DNA from 2 places in the Endozoicomonas sp. Mp262 genome. Region 1 is predicted to be linked to the other one. Evidence: predicted binding sites of a transcription regulator. Region 1 holds the regulator's gene; the other holds the start of a gene.

What was found. Region 1 encodes LexA, which represses DNA repair genes until DNA is damaged. Its sites were predicted from a motif close to TACTGTNTANNTANACAGTA; they were not measured.
Region 2: ruvC (crossover junction endodeoxyribonuclease RuvC) is a predicted target of LexA. The motif match lies at 2,355-2,374, and genes of this name have one in related genera.

What each region holds. Positions count from the first base shown of each region.
Region 1 is NZ_CP092489.1:4,066,251-4,070,676, reverse strand. It holds gene topA (type I DNA topoisomerase) at 1-766, shown strand, start outside; gene MJ595_RS17840 (hypothetical protein) at 871-1,356, shown strand; gene MJ595_RS17835 (hypothetical protein) at 1,523-1,762, shown strand; gene lexA (transcriptional repressor LexA) at 1,900-2,490, opposite strand; partial or broken gene MJ595_RS17825 (TetR family transcriptional regulator) at 2,624-3,244, shown strand; gene MJ595_RS17820 (L,D-transpeptidase) at 3,290-3,772, shown strand; gene MJ595_RS17815 (SpoIIE family protein phosphatase) at 4,062-4,426, shown strand, end outside.
Region 2 is NZ_CP092489.1:4,833,257-4,837,682, forward strand. It holds gene rarD (EamA family transporter RarD) at 1-215, shown strand, start outside; gene ruvA (Holliday junction branch migration protein RuvA) at 269-877, opposite strand; gene MJ595_RS21570 (carboxymuconolactone decarboxylase family protein) at 1,222-1,761, shown strand; gene ruvC (crossover junction endodeoxyribonuclease RuvC) at 1,754-2,275, opposite strand; gene MJ595_RS21580 (YebC/PmpR family DNA-binding transcriptional regulator) at 2,685-3,431, opposite strand; gene aspS (aspartate--tRNA ligase) at 3,513-4,426, opposite strand, start outside.

The DNA of each region.
Region 1 (4,426 bases):
CGGTTATGCCTTGCCACCAAAGGAACGCTGTAAAACAACCATTAACCTGGTTCCCGGAGAGGAAATCGAGAGTGATGATGAGTTTGTGGAGGTGAATGAACTCAGGGCTATGCATCGCTGTCCGAAATGCTCAACCGCGATGGAAAGCTATCTGATTGATGAACAGCGTAAGCTGCATATCTGCGGAAATAACCCTGACTGTCCGGGCTATGAAGTGGAGGAAGGGCAGTTCAAGCTCAAGGGTTATGACGGGCCGGTTCTGGAATGTGATAAGTGTGGCTCTGAAATGCAGTTGAAAACCGGGCGCTTCGGAAAATACTTTGGTTGTACTGACTCAGAGTGTAAAAATACCCGTAAGCTGCTTAAAAATGGTGAGCCTGCTCCTCCCAAGATGGATCCGGTGCCCATGCCTGAGCTGAAGTGCGTTAAGGTTGAAGACCACTATATCCTCCGCGATGGTGCCTCAGGGTTGTTTTTGGCGGCCAGTCAATTCCCTAAAAACAGAGAGACCCGGGCGCCTCTGGTTTCTGAACTACTCCCCCATCAGGCAGAAATTGACAGTAAATACAATTATCTCCTGGATGCACCAAGAGCAGACCCTGAAGGTAATCCTGCCGTTATTCGTTTTAGCCGTAAAACCAAGCAGCAATATGTAATGAGTGAGGTTGATGGCAAGGCCACTGGATGGAGTGCCACCTTTGAGGAAGGGCGGTGGCTGGAGAAAAACACCAAGAAGAAAAGCAAGGCTGCTTCCAAGAAAGCGTAACCGGTAATGTGTCGAAATGCCCTTTTCCTGGCTTATCTCACTGCTGACTGGATAGTCAGTAGCCGAGATAAGCGGGAATCGGGTCAGGCTATGGGGATTTAGCTATGTCAGGCCAGTGGCAACGGGTCACCAATAAAATGCTGTATCATGCCAGAACCTATCTGAAGGCATGGGAGGCCAGTGAGGGTGGTGAGGTTCAGGTTTTTCGTGAGGCCAGTATTATCAGTCTGGCTACGGCTTACCGGTCCTTATTGGCAGAAGTGCTTGAAAGTTACCAGGTGAATGTCAAGGTGCTACCTTTTGATTTGAATGAGGCTGTGTCACTGGTTCAGGAGAGTGGCCAGCATTCGTCAGAGCTTGACTATATCAGGCAGCTTGAGCATCAATCCGGCTTTTTACAGCTCATTAATTCCGCTGATGAGAATAGTGCACTGCGTCAGGCCATGGTGCCCTCTACGGCCAAAACCAGCGAAATATTCCTGAAGGATTTAACGCCGGATGTGCTACCTGCTGGTGAAAGTGCCCGGGATGTTATGGATTCTCTGTCTGAACTGGTGGCTTATGCCAGAAATTATAGTTTTGAATGGTAATACCCGGCAGTCGTTGGGGGGGCAAAGGGAATAACCGCTCTTGCTTTTCTCACGCCCCGATCTTTGAACCACTGACTGATTTTCCGCAATAGACGGCTTTCTTGAAAGAATGCAAACCTTCCTGCACAATGCGACCCAATGTTATAAATCAGTAGGTTATGTTGTTATGGCGGCTGCATTTTTGGAGATTGTTGAGTTATCTGATGGTGAAATCGTTCTGAGACGGAGTGATGATGAAGAGCCGCTTCTGACGTTAACGTTTTCTGAAGAAGCAAAATCCTTCCTGCAAGGCGCCCACCTTGAAGTGGCTAAAGTGATGTTTGATGCAGGGATCAATGAGGTGAGCCGTCAGGGAGAATCTCAGGGTAACGTGGCAGAGGTTCCTGAAAAAAGGGTATTGCACTGAGCTTGACAATATCCTTATCTCTTCTGCGGGACTGAATTAAGTGTCCGGCAAGCCTTGGTGGGTATTTGGCTTTCCGGGACTTAATGGCTTATGGGAAATGCTGTTTCCTGAGCATAGAAGTCAATAGCCCTCTTGTTTTAATTTCGAATGACTCCGACGCTCAGTCCTTCAATGGCAAACTGACTTTCATTGGAATCAATTTCAAGTGTTTCGAATTCATTGTTTTCAGGGTGGAGATAGACTTTGTTTTTCCTCTTTTCAAAGCGCTTGACCGTGACTTCATTATCAATTCTTGCCACGACAATTTGGCCATTGCGCGCTTCATGGGTTTTATGAACTGCTAACAAGTCGCCATCAAGTATTCCGACATCTTTCATGCTCATGCCTTTAACACGGAGCAGAAAATCCGCTTTTGGAGAAAAAAAAGCCGGATTGAGTAATAAGTGACTTTCAATATGTTCTTCAGCCAATACCGGGCTGCCTGCAGCGACCTGGCCAATAATCGGAAGCCCGGAAGGTAAGGACGGAATTCTGATACCCCGTGATGTTCCCGGACTTATTTCAATGGCACCTTTACGGGCCAGTGCCCGAAGATGCTCTTCAGCAGCATTGGGGGAGCGGAAGCCCAGGATTTTGGCTATTTCAGCACGGGTTGGTGGAAATCCGGTATCTTCAATATGGCTTTTTATCAGCGACAGGATTTCAGACTGGCGTCTAGTGAGTTTGATCATGATACTCTGTGTTTTTATACAGTTACTGTGATTATATCCAGTATTTGTAGGGATTCAAGCGATCTTGACACAGACAGGTTTCAAACTTATGTTTTAAACATTTGTTTGGGTCATTGGTCATTTTGAACGCATGTCACACTCGTTAACAGTAGAGCGGATTCTGGACGCGGCGGAACTACTTTTTGCTGAACAGGGATTTTCGGAAACATCATTACGATCAATTACCAGCAAGGCTAATGTTAACCTTGCTGCAGTGAATTACCATTTTGGCTCAAAAAAAGCGTTGATTCAGGCGGTATTCTCCCGTTATCTGGATCCCTTTGCGGAGAACATGGCCAAGGCGCTGGATGATTTCGGTGGGACGGGCAGGGATTCTGACCTGGAAGCGGCATTGCATCTGCTGGTGGATCAGATTATGGCTGTTGAACCTCGAAGTGGCGATGACCTTTCGGTCTTTATGCGTTTAATAGGTCTGGCATACAGTGAAGCCCAGGGGCATCTTAAGCGGTATCTTAACGAAGCCTATGGTGATGTTTTCCAGCGCTATTTCAAACTGTTGGTGGGAATGTGCCCTCACCTTCTTGCCGGCGATATGTTCTGGCGGGTTAATTTTATTTTGGGATCAACGGTTTTTACCATGTCCGGAGCCAATGCCCTCAGGGCTATCGCACAAAGTGATTATGGTATGAATGATGACCTTGAAGCCATTCTTCGAAAAATGGTGCCGTTTATGGCAGCGGGACTCAGGGCCCATACCTGATTGATTCCTGCATAACAGGGTGCCATAGGAGAGCCTGTGTTTATTTCGGTTAATATATCGCAACAGCAATTGCACTTGCATGGGGACGATGGCCGGATGATCAGTTACCCGGTATCCACGGGATTAAATGGTGTAGGTCAGCAGGAAGGCAGTGGACAGACTCCCCTTGGAAAGCATGTTATCAGGGCGAAAATTGGCAGGGGTGCACCGGAGTGTGCGGTGTTTGTCGGTCGCAGGTGGACCGGTGAGATTTATTCACCGGAACTGGCTATCCTTCAACCTGAACGAAAAGACTGGATATTGACACGTATCCTATGGTTAAGCGGCAAAGAGGTGGGTGTTAATCGTCTCGGGTCAGTGGACAGTATGCGGCGGTATATTTATATTCATGGCACCCCGGATAGTTCTCCCATGGGCAGGCCGGAATCAAAGGGCTGCATTCGCATGCGCAATAAGGATGTGATTGATTTGTTTGAGCAGGTAGCTGTAGGAACTCTCATCGATATTGTTTCCGGCTGAAAATAAGTATTTATTGTGATTTTACAATGGGATATTTATATAAATTAAAAATCGGTTGGAGTGGTTATTGACGGTGATATCCAAAATCTATGTTATCTCTGTAAGGCCGCGATGTTCATATTATTAAACGAGCAAGAAGCCGTGGCAGGACTCTTCAGGAATGGTTGAGTGAAATAGTTGACCCGATTACCCTGGTAGAGATAAGGGTGCATAAATAGTGTGACCAGCTATATTCAATCTTATAGGTAAACAATAAATCTGCCCCATGGATGGAATAATCTAGTCCGCTATGAACATACTTATCGTTGAAGACGCCAGAGATCAACGCTTGATGCTATCGGTGATTCTAAAAAAGAAAGGGCACCAGGTTCTCGAAGCTGAAGATGGTGTTCAAGCTTTGGAAGTGTTAAAAGCTCACCCTGAAGTGCGAATTGTGATCAGTGACTGGATGATGCCGGAAATGGATGGTATTCAGCTATGCCAGTCTATCCGTGAAAATGATTTTGGGCGTTATCTTTATTTTATTTTGCTAACCGGGAAAACTGAAAGTAAAGCAGTTGTAGAGGGTATTAATAAGGGTGCTGATGACTTCTTAAGCAAGCCGGTCAATTTTGATGAACTCGATGCCCGTTTAAAGGCCGGTATTCGCATTAT
Region 2 (4,426 bases), 770 kb from region 1:
TATACATTGCTGCCTCCCGGGCTTTGCCTGTCAGCCTTTTTGGCTTACTCACCTACCTCGAACCGACGATTATCTTTGTGGTGGCCATTGCTATCTTAAAAGAACCCTTCAGCGGTTCACAGTGGATTACCTATGGATTGATTAGTATTGCTGCGGGATTGGTGAGTCTTGATTCAATAAAGCTCTTGAAGCAAAAGGCTGCACTTCAGTATTGATATCCTAGAATTGATGGGGAATAGCATAAGCAGTCTATTCCCTGTGACCAACATTAAATCATACTTTTCAGGGACTGCCTGATCAGTTCCTCACTGGTAATGCCATCACTGTATATTTTGCCCACCACCTTACTGGCCTGTTGTGGCTTATAACCCAGGGTAATCAATGCAGATACGGCTTCCTGTTCCACATCTGCCGAAACAGTACCCACAGGTTCCATACCCAAAGGTGTACCATCCAGCAGTGGGGCCGGTGCCCAGTTATCCAGCTTATCGCGCATTTCTACAATCAAACGCTCCGCCGTTTTCTTTCCGACACCGGGAAGTTTGACCAGGGTGGCGCTGTCGTTTTCATGGACACAACGAACAAATGCTTCGCCCTCGATTCCCGACAGAATAGTCAGTGCCAGCTTTGGCCCCACACCATTCACCTTAATCAGTGTCCTGAATAACTCCCTTTCGTTCCTGTTGGTAAACCCATACAGCAGCTGGGCATCCTCACGAACAACAAAGTGTGTGTATAAAGTCACTTCAGCACCGGCATCAGGCAGTTTATAAAAAACTGACATGGGCGCTTCCACTTCATAGCCTATTCCAGCAACGTCCACCAGCAGCCCCGGTGGATACTTTTCAATTAAGATGCCCTTAATTCTTCCAATCATGCCAATTCCAGTTTCCTGATTATTACGACAGTTATCCTCTCGCTCCCAGCGTCCCAAGTATCTCGCAAAACATAATGCGGCATGCACAAAGCAGGCTTGTTGCTGTTTTTTTAACCACGGAGGCACAAAGGCACGTTTTTTTATTTTCAAACAATAAATCTCTGTGCCTTTGTGCCTCCGTGGTTAATCAAAATATCTTTCGCGACACCCTGGGAGCGAGCCTAAATCACTACAGCCCCTAACACCCTTGTCAGTACCCCTAACTATGCTTCCAGTTCGGGAACTGAATCCCTAAACCATACTCTAATTCATCCTGAAAACACTTATACCTTTCAGCGTACAGCATGTATAACTTAAGACTATTTCTGAGCTCACTATGGAAGTACCTGGCGGCTGCGGAACTGGCCAGTGACTACCATCCCCACGGGGATAGTAAGCAATACCGTCACACCCTCAAAAAACCCCTGGCCAGCATGCAGGCTATACTGGACCGGCATCATCAAGTCAGGCCCCGGCTCGATAAACCCGCAAAAAGCTTTGCCCAATACGTCCGGGGATACAGCAGCCTTCCCTTAAATGACAGGGCACTGGTTGCCTTGCGCAGCGCTTACCTCAATAAAGCACACTATCTTTTGCCCGGGATTGTTGCCGCTGCCCTGGATCACGGGTTAACGCCAAGTGATATCAAGCTTATTGCCAATGGCCGCTTTGCTCCGGGCTGGAGTCATAAGGAACAGTTACTGATTCAAGTAACCGACGACCTCTATCGAAAGCAGAAAATAGAGCTGCGAACCTGGAAAAGGCTATGCCACTTTTACAGCCCCGATCAGATACTGGACATCGTATTGAGCGCTGCGGCCTTCCATTTGTGCTCTCTTACCTAATAAAACGACGGTTACGCCGCCCCGTGGCGCCAGCCATCCTCACCATACTGGCCCGTGTATGTGCATGACAAAGTGCCACAGCCAAGGCGTCCGCAGCATCGGCCTGGGGGGTATCATCCAGGCCAAGGATGGATTTAACCATATGCTGCACCTGAAATTTATCAGCCGAACCTTTGCCCACAACGGCTAATTTAACCTGTCTTGCAGAATACTCCTCAATTTCCAGGCCATGATTCACCGCAGCAACAATAGCAGCTCCCCTGGCCTGCCCAAGCTTCAAGGCAGAGTCAGCATTCTTTGACATAAAAACCTGCTCTACGCCGATACTCCGGGGGCAGTACTGTTCGACAACCGTTGATATGCCCTCATATATTTTCTGTAAACGCTCGGGCAGAGCCGCATCCTTAATACGAATACAACCGGAAGCAATATAGGTGCAACGGGAACCCAGCTCCTCTATCACGCCATAACCCGTAATCCTGGACCCCGGGTCTATGCCCATAAGAATGGCCATCCAATACTCCAGATTCCTCCCATATTTACTCTAAGAGGCTGTTTGAAATTAAATAGACGTAAAAAACCAATCTATAGAATACTGTAGGTGCATACAAAATTACAAAGACCTCACAGGGCATTACCAAAGTAACCTAGGAACACCGCAGAAGTGGGTATAAGCTGTTTTGTGATAAGCGGAAGGTTGGTTACACAATGAGTGAAAATATTCGGGTGCTGGTTACATTAACATCCATCATTACTCTTTTTTTTATGGTAGCAGTCACCATAAATCTCTGAATCCAGATAAAAAGTAAGGGCCAGTTAAATCAAGGACAGGATTTAATTAAAAAACACTCAGTAGCAGCAAAACACGGTGAGCCTGGCAAGAGCAGCGAACCACTCCTGCCATCAATCCGCTTAAACCGGAATCAACCCAGCTGTTCCATCACCTCTGCCGGAATATCTGCATTGGTATAGACATTCTGGACATCATCAAGGTCTTCCAGACGATCCACCAGCTTCATGACTTTTTCAGCACCTGCCAGATCCAGCTCAGTCTGGGTGGCAGCAATCATTGCTACCTCACCACCGGCAGGTTTCAGGCCCGCAGCCTCCAGGGCTTCCTTCACAGAAATAAAATCGGTCCACTCGGTAATGACTTCAATGGAGCCATCATCGTTAGCAACAACATCTTCAGCACCTGCTTCCAGGGCTGCTTCCATCACTGCGTCTTCGTCAGTACCTTCTTCGAAGTAAATCTGGCCTTTCTTGCTAAACAGGTAAGCAACAGAACCATCAGTACCCAGATTACCCCCATGCTTTGAGAAAGCATGGCGTACTTCTGCCACGGTCCGGTTACGGTTATCAGTCAGGCACTCCACCAATACCGCAATACCCCCACTGCCATAACCCTCGTAGATTACCGCTTCCATGTTGGTATCTTCACCACCACCGGCACCCCGGGCGATAGCACGATTAATGGTGTCGCGGGTCATATTAGCGCCCAGCGCCTTATCAACCACTGCACGCAGACTGGGATTATCATCAACATTAGGACCACCCTGTTTGGCTGCAACCACCAACTCCCGGATAATCTTGGTGAAAATTTTCCCCCGCTTGGCATCCTGCGCTGCTTTACGGTGTTTAATATTGGCCCATTTACTGTGACCTGCCATAGCACAACCTCATCACTCAACCACCGATGAAAAACACCGGTGGATTTTAACTTAAATCACGTAAAAATCAGCCCGTAATTATTAATGGCTGACTGCAGATGCCGGATCACGACGGATACGAAGGTTCAGATCCCGCAGTTGGTTCGCATCAACCGTTCCCGGAGCCTGGGTCAACAGACAGGCGGCAGACTGGGTTTTCGGGAAGGCAATCACTTCACGAATATTGTCAGTGCCGCACATGAGCATCACCAGACGATCCAGGCCGAACGCCAAACCACCGTGAGGAGGCGCACCGTACTTCAGGGCATCCAGCAGGAAGCCAAACTTCTCCCGCTGCTCTTCTTCATCAATATTCAGCACACGGAATACGGTCTGCTGCATGGTTTCTTCATGAATACGTACAGAACCACCACCTACTTCGTAACCATTCAGAACCATATCATAAGCTCTGGACAGCGCTGTTGCAGGATTGGCCATCAGTTCGTCTGGCGTGCAGGTTGGGGCAGTAAACGGATGGTGCAGGGCCGTGAGGTTACCTTTATCGTCTTCCTCAAACATGGGGAAGTTAACCACCCAGAGAGGTGCCCATTCACGGGTGAACAGGTTGAGGTCAGCACCCAGCTTGCAACGCAGTGCACCCAGAGCTTCATTAACAACCTTCTCTTTATCTGCGCCAAAGAACACAATATCGCCATTCTGGGCTCCAACGCGTTCCATAATCTGCATGGTCACGTCTTCACCCAGGAACTTGATGATAGGAGATTGCAGACCATTAGCACCATTTTCAATGGCATTCACCTTGATCCAGGCCAGGCCTTTGGCACCGTAAATGCTGACGAATTTAGTGTATTCATCAATCTGCTTACGGCTCAGCTCAGCACCACCGGTTACTTTCAGGGCTGCCACACGGCCTTTAGGGTCTTCAGCCGGGCCTTTGAATACTTTGAATTCGATGCTGGCCATCAGGTCAGCCACATCTACCAACTCCAGAGGAA